Regions from separate parts of the Streptomyces sp. NPDC059906 genome, predicted to be linked through region 1. Evidence: riboswitches for the same ligand, from Rfam matches in the RefSeq annotation. Region 1 holds a riboswitch; each other region holds the start of a gene.
What was found. A riboswitch is a leader RNA that binds a small molecule or an ion and turns the genes downstream of it on or off. The one in region 1 is predicted to bind thiamine pyrophosphate.
Positions count from the first base shown of each region.

Region 1 (5,157 bases):
GAGCACCGTGGTGCCCAGCCGCCCGAACAGCTCCCGCAGCTCGACCACGAGGCGTTCCCGCAGCGAACGGTCCAGCTGGCCGAGCGGCTCGTCCAGCATCAGCAGCCGGGGCCGGGGCGCGAGCGCGCGGGCCAGGGCCACCCGCTGCTGCTCCCCGCCGGAGAGCGCGGCGACGGACCGGCGGGCGGCGCCCGGCAGTCCGACCAGTTGCAGCAACTCCGCCACCCGGGCCCGCTGCTCGGCCCGGGACGCGCCGCGCATCCGCGGCCCGAAGGCGATGTTCCCGGCCACGTCCCGCTGCGGGAACAGCTGGTGGTCCTGGAACATCAGCCCGACCTCGCGCTTGTGCGCGGGCACCCCGGACTGGTCCCGGCCGTCCAGCGTCACCCGCCCGGCGTCCAGCGGCTGGAGCCCGGCGACCGCCCGCAGCAGCGTCGACTTGCCGCTGCCGCTGGGCCCGAGCACGCACACCACCTCGTGCTCGGCGACCCCCAGGCCGACGTCGTCGAGCACGGCCCGCCCGCCGAAGCGGACGGTCGCGCCTTCCAGGCTCAACAGGCTGGGCGGCATCGGCGGCATGTCAGAACTCCCCGCTCCGGTCGGTCCGCAGCCGCTCCAGCACCACCAGGGCCACTGCGCACACCAGCATCAGAATCGTCGAAAGGGCCATCGCCTGGCCGTAGTTCATGTCCCCGGGCCGGCCCAGCAGGCGGGCCACGGCGACCGGCAGCGTCGGGTTGTCGGGCCGTGCGATGAACACGGTCGCCCCGAACTCCCCCAGCGACACCGCGAAGGCGAACCCGGCCGCCACCAGCAGCGCCCGCCGCACCATCGGCAGGTCCACCTCGCGCCAGACCCGCCACGGCGACGCGCCCAGCACCGCGGCCGCCTCCCGCAACCGCCCGTCCACCGCCCGCAGCACCGGCAGCATGGTCCGTACGACGAACGGGACGCCCACCAGTGCCTGTGCGAGCGGCACCAGGATCCAGGAGGACCTGAGGTCCAGCGGGGGCTCGTCCAGCGCGATCAGGAACCCGAACCCGACCGTCACGGCCGACACCCCGAGCGGCAGCATCAGCAGCGCGTCGAACCCGCGCACGAAACGGCCCGCGTCGCGCCGGGTGAGCGCGGTCGCGGCCAGCGCGCCGATCACCACGGCGATGGCGGTGGCGGCGACGGCGTACTGGAGGGAGTTGCCGATCGCCTCGATCGGCGGGACGAGGAAGGCGCCGCCGTCCTCTCGGGTCAGCGCCCGGTAGTAGCCGAAGCCGGACGCCCCCAGCGACCGCTGGACCAGTACCGCCAGCGGCAGCACCAGCAGGACGGCGATGACGCCCAGGACGCCGGCGAGCAGCGCCCACTGTCCGGCTCCGCGCGGCCGGCGCGCGGTCGTGGCCGCGTCCACGAGCCGCAGCGCCGTCTCCCGCCGCCGCACCGTCCAGGCGTGCACGGCGAGGACGGCGACGACCGCCGCGAATTGGATCAGCGTCAGGACGGCGGCCGTGGACAGGTCGAAGACCTGCGAGGTCTGGCGGTAGATCTCCACCTCCAGGGTGGAGAAGGCGGGCCCGCCGAGGATCTGGACGACGCCGAAGGAGGTGAAGGTGAACAGGAAGACCATCAGCGCGGCGGCGGCCACGGCGGGCGCCAGCGCGGGCAGGGTGACCTGCCGCCAGGCCCGTGTCCGCGAGGCGCCGAGCATCCGGGCGGCCTCCTCCTGCCGCGGGTCCAGCTGCGACCACAGACCGCCGACGGTGCGGACGACGACGGCGTAGTTGAAGAAGACGTGCGCGAGGAGGATCGCCCACACCGTGGTGTCCAGGCGCAGACCCCACAGCTCGTCGAACAGCCCGCCGCGCCCCACCAGCGCCAGGAACGCCGTACCGACGACGACCGTCGGCAGCACGAACGGCACGGTCACCACCGCCCGCAGAACCTGTTTGCCGGGGAAGTCGAAGCGGGCGAAGACGTACGCGCCGGGCAGCGCGACGAGCAGCGTGAGCCCGGTGGACGCCAGCGCCTGCCAGGTGGTGAACCACAGCACGTGCCGCACGTCCGGCTGTGCGAGCACGTCCCCGATCCGCCCGAGCTGCCACACCCCGTCGATCTTCAGGCCGCGGGCGACGATGGCGGCGACGGGGTAGGCGAAGAACACCGCGAAGAACGCGACGGGCACGGCCATGAGGCCGAGCCGGGCCGCGCTCCCGCGGGCGGTCCGGGCCGGCCGCACCGCCTGCTTCACCGGCCGCGTCCCTTCGCGGCTCACTTCAGTACGAGCGAGGTCCACGACTTGACCCACTGGTCGCGGTTGTCGGCGATCTTCGCCGGGTCGAGGGTCTGCGGGTCCTTCGCCTTCGGCCCGAACTTCGAGAACACCTCGGGGACCTGCGCGCCCTCCCGCACCGGGTAGACGAACATGTTCAGCGGCATGTCCTCCTGGAAGGACTCGCTCAGCAGGAAGTCGAGGAGCGCCTTGCCGCCCTCGGGGTTCTTCGCGTTGCTGAGCAGACCCGCGTACTCGACCTGCCGGAAGCAGGTGCCGTCGGCGACGCCCGTGGGGGCGGTGTCCGGCTGCGGGTCGGCGTAGACGACCTCGGCGGGCGGGGAGGAGGCGTAGGACACGACGAGCGGACGGTCGCCCTTGGCCTTCTTCCCGCCGGCCGAGCCGGAGAACTCCTCGTTGTACGCCTGCTCCCAGCTGTCGACGACCTTGACGCCGTTCGACTTGAGCTTCTTCCAGTAGCCCTCCCAGCCGTCGTCCCCGTACTTGGCAGCGGTACCGAGCAGGAAGCCGAGGCCGGGCGAGGAGCTGCCCGCGTTCTCGGTGACGAGCAGGTCCTTGTACTCGGGCTTGACCAGGTCGTCGAGGGTCTTGGGCGGGGTCAGCCCGTGCTCGCCGAAGTACGCCTTGTCGTAGTTGACGCAGATGTCGCCGGTGTCGACGGGCGTGACCCGGTGCTCGTCCCGGTCGGCCCGGTACTCGGGCAGGACGAGGTCGGAGCCCTTGGCCTCGTACGGCTGGAACAGGCCGTTGTCGAGGGCGCGGGAGAGCAGGGTGTTGTCGACGCCGAAGAAGACGTCGCCCTGCGGGTTGTCCTTGGTGAGGATGGCCTTGTTGACGGCCTGTCCGGCGTCGCCGTCCTCCAGGACCTTGACCTTGTAGCCGGAGTTCTTCTCGAAGGCGGCGATCACGTCCTTCGACACGGCCCACGAATCGTGGCTGACCAGCGTCACGGTCTTGGAGCCGCCGGAGCCGCCGGAGCCGCCGTCGTCGGACGAGGAGCCGCAGGCGGCCAGGCCGCCGACCATGCCCAGCCCGACGGCCAGGACACCGACCTTCTTGGTGATGCCCTTCTTGGTGACGCCCTTCTTGGTGATGCTCACTGAATTCCTCCTGGGTGACCAGGAGAAGACGCGGCCCCGCCCGGAACCCCTGGCGAGGGTCCCGGGCAGGGCGCAACAGCTCGAGTGGTGACCGATCTCCCTACCCAGAATGACCTGGGCCAGGTTCGGAGGGTCTGCGGCCGGTGCCGCACTCTCAGCGCTGTGGCGCTCCCCTGTCGGAATATGAAGATGTACGCCGGTCAGGTTACCTCTCGCTCGCGGCGAGCTGACCACACGCCCCGTCGATCTCCTGCCCACGGGTGTCCCGGATCGTCACCGGCACACCGTGCGCCGCGATCGCCTCCACGAACGCCTTCTCGTCCTCGGGCCGGGACGCGGTCCACTTGGAGCCGGGCGTCGGGTTGAGCGGGATCAGGTTGACGTGCACGGGCCTGCCCTTGAGCAGCCGCCCGAGCCGGTCGCCGCGCCAGGCCTGGTCGTTGATGTCGCGGATCAGGGCGTACTCGATGGACAGCCGGCGCCCGGACTTCGCCGCGTACTCGAACCCGGAGTCCAGCACCTCGCGCACCTTCCACCGCGTGTTGACGGGGACGAGGGTGTCGCGCAGCTCGTCGTCGGGGGCGTGCAGCGAGATGGCGAGGCGGCACTTGAAGCCCTCGCCGGTGAAGCGGTGGATCGCGGGGACGAGACCGACCGTGGAGACGGTGATGCCGCGCTGGGAGAGCCCCAGCCCGTCGGGCTCGGGGTCGGTGAGCCGGCGGATGGCGCCCACGACCCGGTTGTAGTTGGCGAGGGGCTCGCCCATGCCCATGAACACGATGTTGCTGAGCCGCGCGGGGCCTCCCGGGACCTCGCCGTCCCTGAGCGCCCGCATGCCGTCGACGATCTGGTGCACGATCTCGGCGGTCGACAGGTTGCGGTCCAGGCCGGCCTGGCCGGTGGCGCAGAACGGGCAGTTCATCCCGCAGCCCGCCTGGGAGCTGATGCACATGGTCACCCGGTCCGGGTAGCGCATGAGCACCGACTCGACGAGCGTCCCGTCGAACAGCTTCCACAGCGTCTTGCGCGTGGTCCCCTGGTCGGTCGACAGGTGCCGCACGACCGTCATCAGCTCGGGCAGCAACGCTTCCCGCAGCCCCTCGCGCGAACCGGCGGGGATGTCGGTCCACTGCTCGGGGGCGTGCGCGTACCGCGCGAAGTAGTGCTGCGAGAGCTGCTTCGCACGGAACGGCTTCTCACCGATCGCGGCGACAGCCTCCTTGCGCTCGGCAGGCGTGAGGTCGGCAAGGTGCCGCGGCGGCTTCTTGACTCCGCGCGGCGCGACGAATGTGAGTTCTCCGGGCTTAGGCATGGCCTTCCCAGTGTCGCAGATCCACTCGGGTGCCCCTGCGGGTGCCGGCGTCCGCTCCGGGCGGCGATTTCGCCCTTTCGCTACCCGCCCCAGGTCATACGCGGAATCATGGTCCCGCATGGCACCTAGGGGACGGGGGCAAGGGTGACCGATCACGCCCAGCAGTTCTTCATCAGCTACGCGGGCACCGACCGGGCCTGGGCCGAGTGGGTCGGCTGGTACCTGGAGGAGGCCGGTCACCGGGTCATCCTGGACATCTGGGACTGGCGCACGGGGGACAACCTGGTCCAGCGCATGGACGAGGCGCTCACACGCGCCGACGCGGTGATCGCCCTGTTCTCCACGTCCTACTTCGAGGACGAACGCTGGACCACCGAGGAGTGGACCGCCGCCGTCGCCCACCGCGACCGCCTCATCCCCCTTGCTCTGGAACCCCTCACCACCAGTGACCTTCCCCGCGT
Region 1 covers NZ_JBHWKU010000033.1:56,480-61,636, forward strand. The annotation lists gene ACFV9J_RS33800 (ABC transporter ATP-binding protein) at 1-570, opposite strand, end outside; gene ACFV9J_RS33805 (ABC transporter permease) at 581-2,287, opposite strand; gene ACFV9J_RS33810 (thiamine ABC transporter substrate binding subunit) at 2,263-3,309, opposite strand; TPP riboswitch at 3,464-3,569, opposite strand; gene rlmN (23S rRNA (adenine(2503)-C(2))-methyltransferase RlmN) at 3,590-4,696, opposite strand; gene fxsT (FxSxx-COOH system tetratricopeptide repeat protein) at 4,841-5,157, shown strand, end outside.

Region 2 (5,157 bases), on a different contig from region 1:
CGGAGAGCTGAGAGGCGACCCCGGGGTTCCCTAGGGGATCGGTCAGGGGGAGACAAGGGGTGCGGGGCCCCTGCCGTGGCGCTCGCCGCTCTAGCATCGAGGGCAGGACATCACAGGATTCACAGGATTCCCCGAAAGGTGAGGCAAGGGCGATGCGAGAGATCTTCACGGGACTGCCGTGGTGGGTGAAGTGGATCGCGGTGCCGGTCATCGCCCTGGTCGTGTTCGGCGGGCTGATCGCCAGCGTGGTCGGGTTCGTGGTCGGACTGCTGTTCAAGCTGCTGGTCTTCGTCGCGCTCGTCGGCGGACTGATCTACGTCGTACGCAAGTTCATGTCGAGCTCGTCGTCGCGCAGCGACTGGTGAGAGACGTGGGACACCGGTGGCGGTAACAGGAACCACCGGTTCCCTCGGGCGAGGGAAGTTTCCCGGACGGACCGTCGGTGAGCGGTGACCGACGGTTAGAGTCCGGAACTCCACGCGGGGGCGACTCCGCGAACGGCGCACACCCCACCCGTGTTCACCGCACGGGCTGCCACCTCGCGTTCCGGGAGTGATCCTTGGCCACGGCTGACACCGCATTCGCTCAGCTGCACGCCCTTCCCGTGCAGCCCTGCCCGACGTCTCGGACACCCCCCGCGCCGCCCTCGGCCGACCCGCCGTCCGCGACTCTGATCGGCTCCGTGCAGCGGGCGATGCGCCTGCTCGAACGCGTCGCGGAGCACGAGTACGGAGCCCCCGCCAAACAGCTGGCCCGCGAGACGGGGCTGGCGCTGCCCACGGCGTACCACCTGCTGCGCACCCTGGTGCACGAGGGCTATCTGCGTCGGGAGAAGGGGCTGTTCTTCCTCGGTGCGGCCGCCGAGCGGCTGAGCAGCAGCGGGGCCGAGGAGAAACGTCGCAGCACGGTGGTCGACACCATGGCGCGCTGGCGCGACGCGATCGGCGTCCCCGTGTACTACGCCATGTACCGGGACGGCGAGATCGAGGTCATGTGCGTCTCCGACACCCCGGGCACTCCGGCGGTCGAGGAATGGGCGGACTTCCGGGAGACGGGACACGCACACGCCATCGGGCAGTGCCTGCTGTCCCAGCTGGACGACGACGCGCGCCGCGACCACCTGGACCGCTACCCGGTGCAGCCCCTCACGCCGTACACGGTGCGTGACGGCCACAGTCTCCTGAAGCGGCTGGAACGCATGCGACGGATGGCGCCGGTGACCGAGCGCCAGGAGTACGCGCTGGGGACGGTCTGCGCGGCGATCCCGATCACCGTAGGCACCACGGCCGCCACGATGGCCATCTCACTGCCCCTCCACCAGGCGGACCGTTTGCTCCCCGCCGCTCAGCGGTTGCAGCACGAGGTGGGGCGGCGTCTGGGGTCGCTCGCGCTCTCTATCAGTATCTGAAAACTCACTCCTTGTGATCTGGTGTGTACGTTGAGCAAGATGCCACCAGTGTTAGAGGTTTGATTCCCGGACAGTCGACGGCGAATGACGGGGTAGGCGAATGGGCGAGTCCGTACAGGCAGAGGTCATGATGAGCTTTCTCGTGTCCGAGGAGCTCTCTTTCCGCATCCCGGTGGAGCTGCGCTACGAGACCCGGGATCCCTATGCCGTACGCCTGACCTTTCACCTGCCCGGAGACGCGCCGGTGACCTGGGCCTTCGGCCGGGAGCTGCTGGTCGACGGGGTGGGCCGGCCGTGCGGCGACGGAGACGTGCGCATCGCACCGGTGGAGCCCGAGCCGCTGGCCGAGGTGCTGATCCGACTTCAGGTCGGCAGCGACCAGGCACTGTTCCGTTCCTCCGCCGCGCCCCTGGTGGCCTTCCTCGACCGCACCGACAAGCTGGTGCCGCTGGGCCAGGAGGGCGCGCTCGCCGACTTCGACAGCCACCTCGACGAGGCCCTGGACCGCATCCTGGCGGAGGAACAGAGCGCGGGCTGAACCGTTCCGGCAGCCGTGCGGTCGTTGGCGTAACGCTTCGCCGGACGCCTCAGCGCTTGCGGCGACGGCCCCGCCCGCCACGGGCCGGGGCACTGGCCCCGCCACCCGCCGTCGCCACCTGGGCCGGTCGTCCGGCCGGCCGGTCCGCCGACACGACCAGGGCGGCGAGGGCGGTGGTGACCGGCACGGAGGCCACCAGACCGATCGAGCCGACCAGCGTCCGCACGATCTCCTCCGCGACCAGCTCGCTGTTGGCGACGGTCCCCACACCGCTCTGCGCGATCGAGAACAGCAGCAGCAGGGGCAGCGCAGCGCCCGCGTAGGCGAGGACGAGCGTGTTCACCACCGACGCGATGTGGTCGCGGCCGATGCGGATGCCCGCGCGGTACAGGCCGCGCCAGCCCATCGTCGGGTTGGCCTCGTGCAGTTCCCACACCGCCGACGTCTGGGTGACCGTCACGTCGTCGAGGACACCGAGCGAACCGATGATGACCCCGGCGAGCAGCAGACCGCTCATGTCGATGGACGGGTACAGGCCATGAATGAGGCCGGTGTTGTCGTCCGTGTTGCCGGTGAGCGCGGCCCAGCCGATGAAGAGCGACCCGAGCACGCCGATCAGCAGCAGCGAGATCAGGGTGCCGAGCACCGCCACGGATGTGCGGGCCGACAGCCCGTGGCACAGGTACAACGCGATCAGCATGATGGCGCTGGACCCGATCACCGCCACGACCAGGGGGTTCGAGCCCTGCAGGATGGCGGGCAGGATGAAGAAGTTCAGGAGCAGGAAGCTGATGGCCAGCGAGACCAGCGCCATGAGCCCGCGCAGCCGTCCGACGACCACGACGGCGAGGGCGAAGATGCCGGCGAGCAGGGCCAGGGGGAGCCGGCGGTTGATGTCGGTCACCGAGTACTGCAGGTCCTTCGGCGCGGAGGGCTCGTAGGCGACCACCACCTTCTGCCCCTCGTGCAACTGCCGTGACTGGTCCGGCTGCACGATCTCCTCGAACGTGCGGCCCTTGTCGTCGCCGGTGTCTACGCGGATGGTCGCCCGCTTGCAGTCGCCCGTCGCCTGCTGCACCGCGGAGGAACCCTCGGCGGTGGATGTGTCGCCGGTCGGGACACCGCCCGAGGCGTTGACGGACTGGCAGCTCAGTTCGACCACCTTGGTGACGGTGGCCTGCTGCGTCTGCCGGTCGAAGCCGACGCCGGTGCGCTCGTGCGGCGGTGCGCCGCCCGGCCACAGCACCGCGAGCCCGACCAGGACGGCCGCGGTGAAGGGGATCAGGATCGCGGCGATGACCTTCCGCAGATGCCGGGAGACGGGAGCCGCCGGTCCGTGCCCGTGCGAGTGCCCGTGCCCGCTGCCCGCACCGTGCCCACCACCCGCACCGTGCCCACCACCCGCACTGTGCCCACCACCCGCATCGTGCCCACTGCTCGCACCGTGTCCGCCGCCCGAGTCGTGTCCTCCGCCCGTGCCGTGCCCGTGGTCCGCATCGTGTCCGTAACCCGTCTCATGTCTGCCGGCGTTCGTCTCGGCAGCGACGCCGGGGACGTGGCCGGCCGCCCGGCCGTCGCCCTCTTCGGCGTTCGGTCCGCGGCGGGGCCGACGCGGTGGAAAGGAGGGGGGCTGCGGTGTGGTCACCGCCCGATCATCGCAAGAACGAGGGGGGCCCTCTGTTCACCGCGCCCGAATGGGCGCTAGCGTGGGGGCACCTTTGTACACGCGGGAGCTCGGAGCACCGGGCTGAGAGGGCGCTGACCTCCGTCCCAGCGATGTTTCACGGGAAACGTCACCGAAGTCGAGTGACGTATCCCACGAAGCGTCGACGGACGGAAGCCGCTGCGTCGACCGCCGAACCTGTTACCGGGTAATGCCGGCGTAGGGAGTAGGTCTCATGACCATCAAGGACGCACGCACGCCTGCCTCCACGCAGAACACCGCCCAGGCGGACACCGCGGAGAACACGGACACCGCGGAGAACACGGAGGCCGGGAAGTCCATCGGCTGGCACAAGGCGTACGTCGAGGGCTCACGCCCCGATCTGCGGGTGCCGGTCCGTCAGGTGCACCTCACCAACGGGCAGTCGGTCACGCTGTACGACACCTCGGGCCCGTACACCGATCCACTCGTCGACACCGATGTCCGCAGGGGCCTCGCACCGCTGCGGGAGAACTGGATCATCGCCCGCGGCGACACCGAGGAGTACGCGGGCCGCCCCGTCCGGCCCGAGGACGACGGAATCAAGCACACCTCGCCGCGCGGCGGCCTGCGCAACCTCGACGCCGTCTTCCCCGGCCGCCCGCGCCAGCCGCGCCGGGGCCGGGACGGCAACGCGGTCACGCAGCTCGCCTATGCGCGACGGGGCGAGATCACCCCGGAGATGGAGTACGTGGCCGTCCGGGAGAACGTCTCCCCGGAGGTGGTCCGCGAGGAGATCGCCGCGGGACGTGCCGTGCTGCCCGCCAACGTCAACCACCCCGAGATCGAGCCGATGATCATCGGCAAGCGGTTCCTGGTGAAGGTCAACGCCAACATCGGCAACTCGGCGGTGACGTCCTCCATCGAGGAGGAGGTGGACAAGATGACCTGGGCGACCCGGTGGGGTGCCGACACGGTCATGGACCTCTCCACCGGCCGCAACATCCACACCACCCGCGAGTGGGTCCTGCGCAACTCCCCCGTTCCCATCGGAACCGTGCCGCTCTACCAGGCCCTGGAGAAGGTCGACGGCCGCGCCGAGGAGCTGACCTGGGAGATCTACAAGGACACCGTCATCGAACAGGCGGAGCAGGGCGTGGACTACATGACGGTCCACGCGGGCGTGCGCCTGCCGTACGTACCCCTCACCGCGAACCGCAAGACGGGCATCGTCTCGCGCGGCGGCTCGATCATGGCGGCGTGGTGCCTGGCGCACCACAAGGAGTCGTTCCTGTACGAGAACTTCGAGGAACTCTGCGAGATCCTCGCCGCCTACGACGTCACCTACTCCCTCGGCGACGGCCTGCGTCCGGGGTCGATCGCGGACGCCAACGACGAGGCGCAGTTCGCCGAGCTGCGCACGCTCGGGGAACTCAACCGGATCGCCAAGCGTTGCAACGTACAGACCATGATCGAGGGCCCGGGACATGTCCCGATGCACAAGATCAAGGAGAACATCGACCTTCAGCAGGAGATCTGCGATGAAGCTCCGTTCTATACGCTCGGCCC
Region 2 covers NZ_JBHWKU010000022.1:53,126-58,282, reverse strand. The annotation lists gene ACFV9J_RS28240 (cupin domain-containing protein) at 1-11, shown strand, start outside; gene ACFV9J_RS28235 (DUF5326 family protein) at 153-365, shown strand; gene ACFV9J_RS28230 (IclR family transcriptional regulator) at 683-1,408, shown strand; gene ACFV9J_RS28225 (SsgA family sporulation/cell division regulator) at 1,509-1,946, shown strand; gene ACFV9J_RS28220 (YibE/F family protein) at 1,996-3,591, opposite strand; TPP riboswitch at 3,663-3,852, shown strand; gene thiC (phosphomethylpyrimidine synthase ThiC) at 3,845-5,157, shown strand, end outside.
Region 2: another riboswitch for thiamine pyrophosphate. It lies ahead of thiC (phosphomethylpyrimidine synthase ThiC); the one in region 1 lies ahead of ACFV9J_RS33810 (thiamine ABC transporter substrate binding subunit).

Region 3 (5,157 bases), on a different contig from region 1:
TACCCGCCTGGATCAGGCGCCTGCCCTGTGCCAGGTCGCGGGGGCGGCCCACCGCGAGCAGGGCGATCAGCCGGCCCTCGCGCAGCCAGCAGACCGTCCACGCCGGGCTCGCGGGGTCGCCGCGCCACAGGGTGGTGTCGGCGGCGGTGTGGTGACCGGCGTACTGGACGAAGCGGCCGAACTGCTCGGACCAGAAGTAGGGCACCGGGTCGTAGGCCGCCGGGGTCTCGCCGCCCGGGGTGCCGACGATGTCGGCGGCGACCGTGCGCGGGCCCTGGAGGGCGTTGTCCCAGTGGTGCACCAGCAGCCGCTCGCCGTAGCGCGCGGAGGGGAAGGAGGCGCAGTCGCCGACCGCGTGGACGTCCGGCGCGCAGGTGCGCAGGCGGTCGTCGGCCAGGACCTCGCCGTGCGCGCCGAGGGCGATGCCGGACCCGGCGAGCCAGCCGGTGGCCGGGCGGGCGCCGATGCCGACGACGACCGCGTCGGCGGGCAGCCGGGTGCCGTCGTCGAGGACGACCCGGCCGGGCTCGCCCGGGCCGCCCGCCTCGACGCGCTCCACGCGCGCGCGGGTGCGCAGTTCGGCGCCCGCGTCGGCGTACCAGGCGGTCATCGGCGCGGCGACCTCGGCGGGCAGCGCGTCGGCCAGCGGCCGGTCGGCGGCCTCCACCACGGTCACCGCGCAGCCCGCCTCGCGCGCGGCGGTGGCGAACTCGGCGCCGATCCAGCCCGCGCCGACGACCACGACGTCGTGCTGGCGGGCGAGCACCGGGCGCAGCCGTTCCGCGTCGTCCAGGGTGCGCAGCAGGTGCACGCCGGGCACGCCCTCCGCGCCGGGGAGCCGGACCGGTTCGGCGCCGGTCGCCAGGACGAGGACGTCGTAGGGCACCGGCCCCTCGGAGGTGTCCAGGACGTGCTCCGCGGGGTGGACGCCCAGGGCCTCGCAGCCCAGCCGCAGGGTGATGCCGAGGGCCTCGAAGTCGACGTCGAAGGCGGAGCCCTCGGCGGTGCCGAGCAGGACGGCCTTGGACAGCGGGGGCCGGTCGTACGGCTGGTGCAGCTCCGCGCCGATCAGGGTCACCGGGCCGGTGAAACCCTGTTCCCGCAGGGCGACCGCGGTCTGCACGCCCGCCATCCCGGCGCCCACCACGACCACACGGCGCTCCGCGTCCGCCGCCGGCCGCCGTCCCCGTCGGTCCCGTTCGCGTTGGTCCCGTTCGCGTTGGTCCCGTTCGCGTTCCCGCGTCTGCTCGCTCACCCGATCACCATAGACACCCGGCGTTTCGCCGGTCGGTGCCCGTACGCCGTGGGCCGCCCGGCGGCGCCCCGGCCGCGGGGGCTCCCTTACGAGTGCGCCGCCCGGCGGGCTAGGGTGGCCGACGCAAGGCACTCGCGGGAGCCCGGACGCACCGGGCTGAGAGGGAGGCTGGCGGCCTCCGACCGTACGAACCTGATCCGGGTCATGCCGGCGAAGGGAGGGGCTGGACGCCCATGTCGTCTCCAACACACACGCCTGCGCACACACCTCGTACGTCCCGTACGCCCGACGTGCTCGTCGTCGGCGGCGGGATCATCGGGCTCGTCACCGCCTGGCGGGCCGCGCGGCGCGGGCTGGTCACCGCCCTCGTGGACCCCGAGCCGGGCGGCGGGGCGGCCCAGGTGGCGGCCGGGATGCTGGCCGCCGTCACGGAGCTGCACTACGGCGAGGAGACGCTGCTCGCGCTGAACCTCGCCTCGGCCCGCCGCTACCCGGAGTTCGCGGCCGAGCTGACCGAGCTGACCGGCCACGACCTCGGCCACCGGCGCTGCGGCACACTCGCCGTCGCGCTGGACGCCGACGACCGCGCCCACCTGCGCGAACTGCACGCGCTCCAGCAGCGCTCCGGCCTGGAGTCCGAGTGGCTGTCGGGGCGCGAGTGCCGACGCCTGGAGCCGATGCTCGCGCCGGGCGTGCGCGGGGGGCTCCGGGTGGACGGCGACCACCAGATCGACCCCCGCCGCCTCGCCCACGCGCTGGTGGCCGCCTGCGAAGACGCGGGCGTGGTCTTCCACCGCGTGTGGGCCGAGCGGCTCACCGTCGGGCGCGGGGACCGGGCCACGGGCGTCGTCGGCGCCGACGGCACCGCCCTGGAGGCCGGGCAGGTGGTGCTGGCCGGGGGCAGCCTGAGCGGGCGGCTCGGGGGCGTGCCGGAGGCCGTGCTGCCGCCGGTGCGGCCGGTAAAGGGGCAGGTGCTGCGGCTGGCCATGCCGCGGACGCCGGGGCCGCTGCTGAACCGGACCGTGCGCGCCGTGGTGCGCGGCAACCACGTCTACCTGGTGCCCCGGGAGAGCGGCGAGCTGGTCGTCGGCGCCACCAGCGAGGAGCTGGGCTGGGACACGACGGTCACCGCGGGCGGCGTCTACGAACTGCTGCGCGACGCGCACGAGCTGGTGCCCGGCATCACGGAGCTGCCGCTGACGGAGACCCGCGCGGGTCTGCGTCCCGGCTCCCCGGACAACGCCCCGCTGCTCGGCCCGACCGCGCTGGACGGCCTGCTGCTGGCCACCGGTCACCACCGCAACGGCGTCCTGCTCACCCCCGTCACCGGCGACGTCATGGCACACGCCCTGACCACCGGGGAGCTGCCGGAGGAGGCCCGCCCCTTCACGCCCCGGCGCTTCGACGCCGCCCCCGCACTGCCGGGAATCCCGGCCCGCTCGGAACTCTCGGAGCAGCCCGTATGAGTCACGTGACCGTCTCCGTCAACGGCGAGCCGCGCGAGGTGGCTCCCGGCACCGCCCTGGACGCGCTGGTGCGCGCGCTCACCGCGGCCCCGTCCGGAGTGGCCGCCGCCCTGAACGAGACCGTCGTCCCGCGGGCGCGGTGGTCCGCCACCGCGCTGGCCGACGGCGACCGTGTCGAGATCCTCACCGCCGTCCAAGGAGGCTGACCATGGCCGACGATCCCTTCGTCCTCGGCGGTACGACGTACGCGTCCCGCCTGATCATGGGTACGGGCGGGGCGCCCAGCCTGGACGTGCTGGAGCGCACGCTGGTGGCCTCCGGGACGGAGCTGACGACCGTCGCGATGCGGCGGGTCAACGCCTCGGTGCACGGCTCGGTGCTGTCCGTGCTGGAGCGGCTCGGCATCCGGGTGCTGCCGAACACGGCCGGCTGCTTCACCGCCGGGGAGGCGGTGCTCACCGCCCGCCTCGCGCGCGAGGCGCTCGGCACGGACCTGGTCAAGCTGGAGGTCATCGCCGACGAGCGCACCCTGCTGCCGGACCCGGTCGAGCTGCTGGACGCGGCGGAGACGCTGGTGGACGACGGGTTCACCGTGCTGCCGTACACCAACGACGACCCGGTGCTCGCGCGGAAGCTGGAGGACGTCGGGTGCGCGGCGATCATGCCGCTGGGCTCGCCGATCGGGTCCGGCCTCGGGATCCGCAACCCGCACAACTTCCAGCTGATCGTGGAGCACGCGCGCGTGCCGGTGATCCTGGACGCCGGGGCCGGTACGGCGTCGGACGTGGCGCTGGCGATGGAGCTGGGGTGCGCGGGTGTGATGCTGGCCTCGGCGGTGACGCGGGCGCAGGAGCCGGTGCTGATGGCTTCCGCCATGCGGGCGGGGGTGGAGGCGGGGCGGTTGGCCCGGCGGGCGGGGCGGATTCCGCGGCGGCACTTCGCCGAGGCGTCGTCTCCTGCGGAGGGCCTGGCGGTGCTGGATCCGGAGCGGCCCGCCTTTCAGTGAGCCTGCGCTGTACTGAGGTTTTGTCTCCCACCCGCGCACCACCCGTTTCCAGTCGGCCAAGAAGTGGCCCGACCCGTCGTGGTGCCTCGCCGTCGGCGGCGTACGGTGCGTGGGAAGCGTCACAGGTGCGCTTCAGTACCGGTCCTATTCCGTTCGGCGGCGCGGGGTGTCCGTGGTGGCTCGTACACTCACCTGCGTGGACACGACCCTTCAGGACCCTCTCGTCGGGCAGGTGCTCGACGGCCGGTACCGCGTCGAGGCGCGGATCGCGGTCGGTGGGATGGCCACGGTCTACCGGGCCGTGGACACCCGCCTGGACCGCGTGCTCGCGCTGAAGGTGATGCACCCGGCGCTCGCGACGGACGCCACCTTCGTCGAGCGGTTCATCCGCGAGGCCAAGTCGGTGGCCCGGCTCGACCACCCCAATGTCGTCCAGGTCTTCGACCAGGGGGCCGAGGGGGCGTACGTCTACCTGGCGATGGAGTACATCGCGGGCTGCACCCTGCGGGACGTGCTGCGCGAGCGCGGGGCGCTCAGGCCGCGGGCGGCGCTGGACATCCTGGAGCCGGTCCTCGCCGCGCTCGGCGCCGCGCACCGGGCGGGGTTCGTGCACCGGGACATGAAGCCGGAGAACGTGCTGATAGGTGACGACGGCCGGGTCAAGGTCGCCGACTTCGGCCTGGTCCGGGCCGTGGACACCGTGACCAGCACCACCGGCGCCGTCCTCGGCACCGTCTCCTACCTGGCGCCCGAGCAGATCGAGCACGGCACCGCCGACCCCAGGGTCGACGTGTACGCGTGCGGTGTCGTGCTGTACGAGATGCTGACCGGCGCCAAGCCGCACGACGGGGACTCCCCCGCGGCGGTGCTCTACAAGCACCTCCACGAGGACGTGCCGCCGCCGTCGGCCGCCGTGCCGGAGATGGCGTACGAGCTGGACGAGCTGGTGGCCGCGGCCACCGCGCGCAACCCGGAGATCCGGCCGCACGACGCCGTGGCGCTGCTCGCGCGGGCCCGCGAGGCGCGTGAGGCGCTGAGCGCGGCCCAGCTGGACGCGGTGCCGCCGCAGGCGCTCGCCGCGGAGCACGACAACGCCGAGGACCGCACGAGCGTGGTCCCGCGCGCGCTGACGATGCCCCGGCCGCTGCCCGTCAACGAGGACGACGAGTCCGCCGGCGCGGACGGCCGCTTCGCCTCCGACGGGGTCAACCGCACCAGCCGGCTCGCGGCTCCCCCGCCGGCCCCCTTCCCGTCCCGGCGGCTGCGGCTGCGCCGCGGGCCGCTGACGATCGTCGTGGCCGTCCTGCTGGTGCTCGGGATCGGCACGGGCGTCTGGTACATCAACTCCGGCCAGTTCACCAAGGTGCCGCCGCTGCTGTCCAAGACCGAGGCGCAGGCCCGGGACCGGCTGGACGACGCCGGTCTCGACG
Region 3 covers NZ_JBHWKU010000004.1:64,422-69,578, reverse strand. The annotation lists gene ACFV9J_RS08015 (NAD(P)/FAD-dependent oxidoreductase) at 1-1,132, opposite strand, end outside; TPP riboswitch at 1,380-1,491, shown strand; gene thiO (glycine oxidase ThiO) at 1,489-2,721, shown strand; gene thiS (sulfur carrier protein ThiS) at 2,727-2,927, shown strand; gene ACFV9J_RS08000 (thiazole synthase) at 2,930-3,727, shown strand; gene pknB (Stk1 family PASTA domain-containing Ser/Thr kinase) at 3,924-5,157, shown strand, end outside.
Region 3: another riboswitch for thiamine pyrophosphate. It lies ahead of thiO (glycine oxidase ThiO); the one in region 1 lies ahead of ACFV9J_RS33810 (thiamine ABC transporter substrate binding subunit).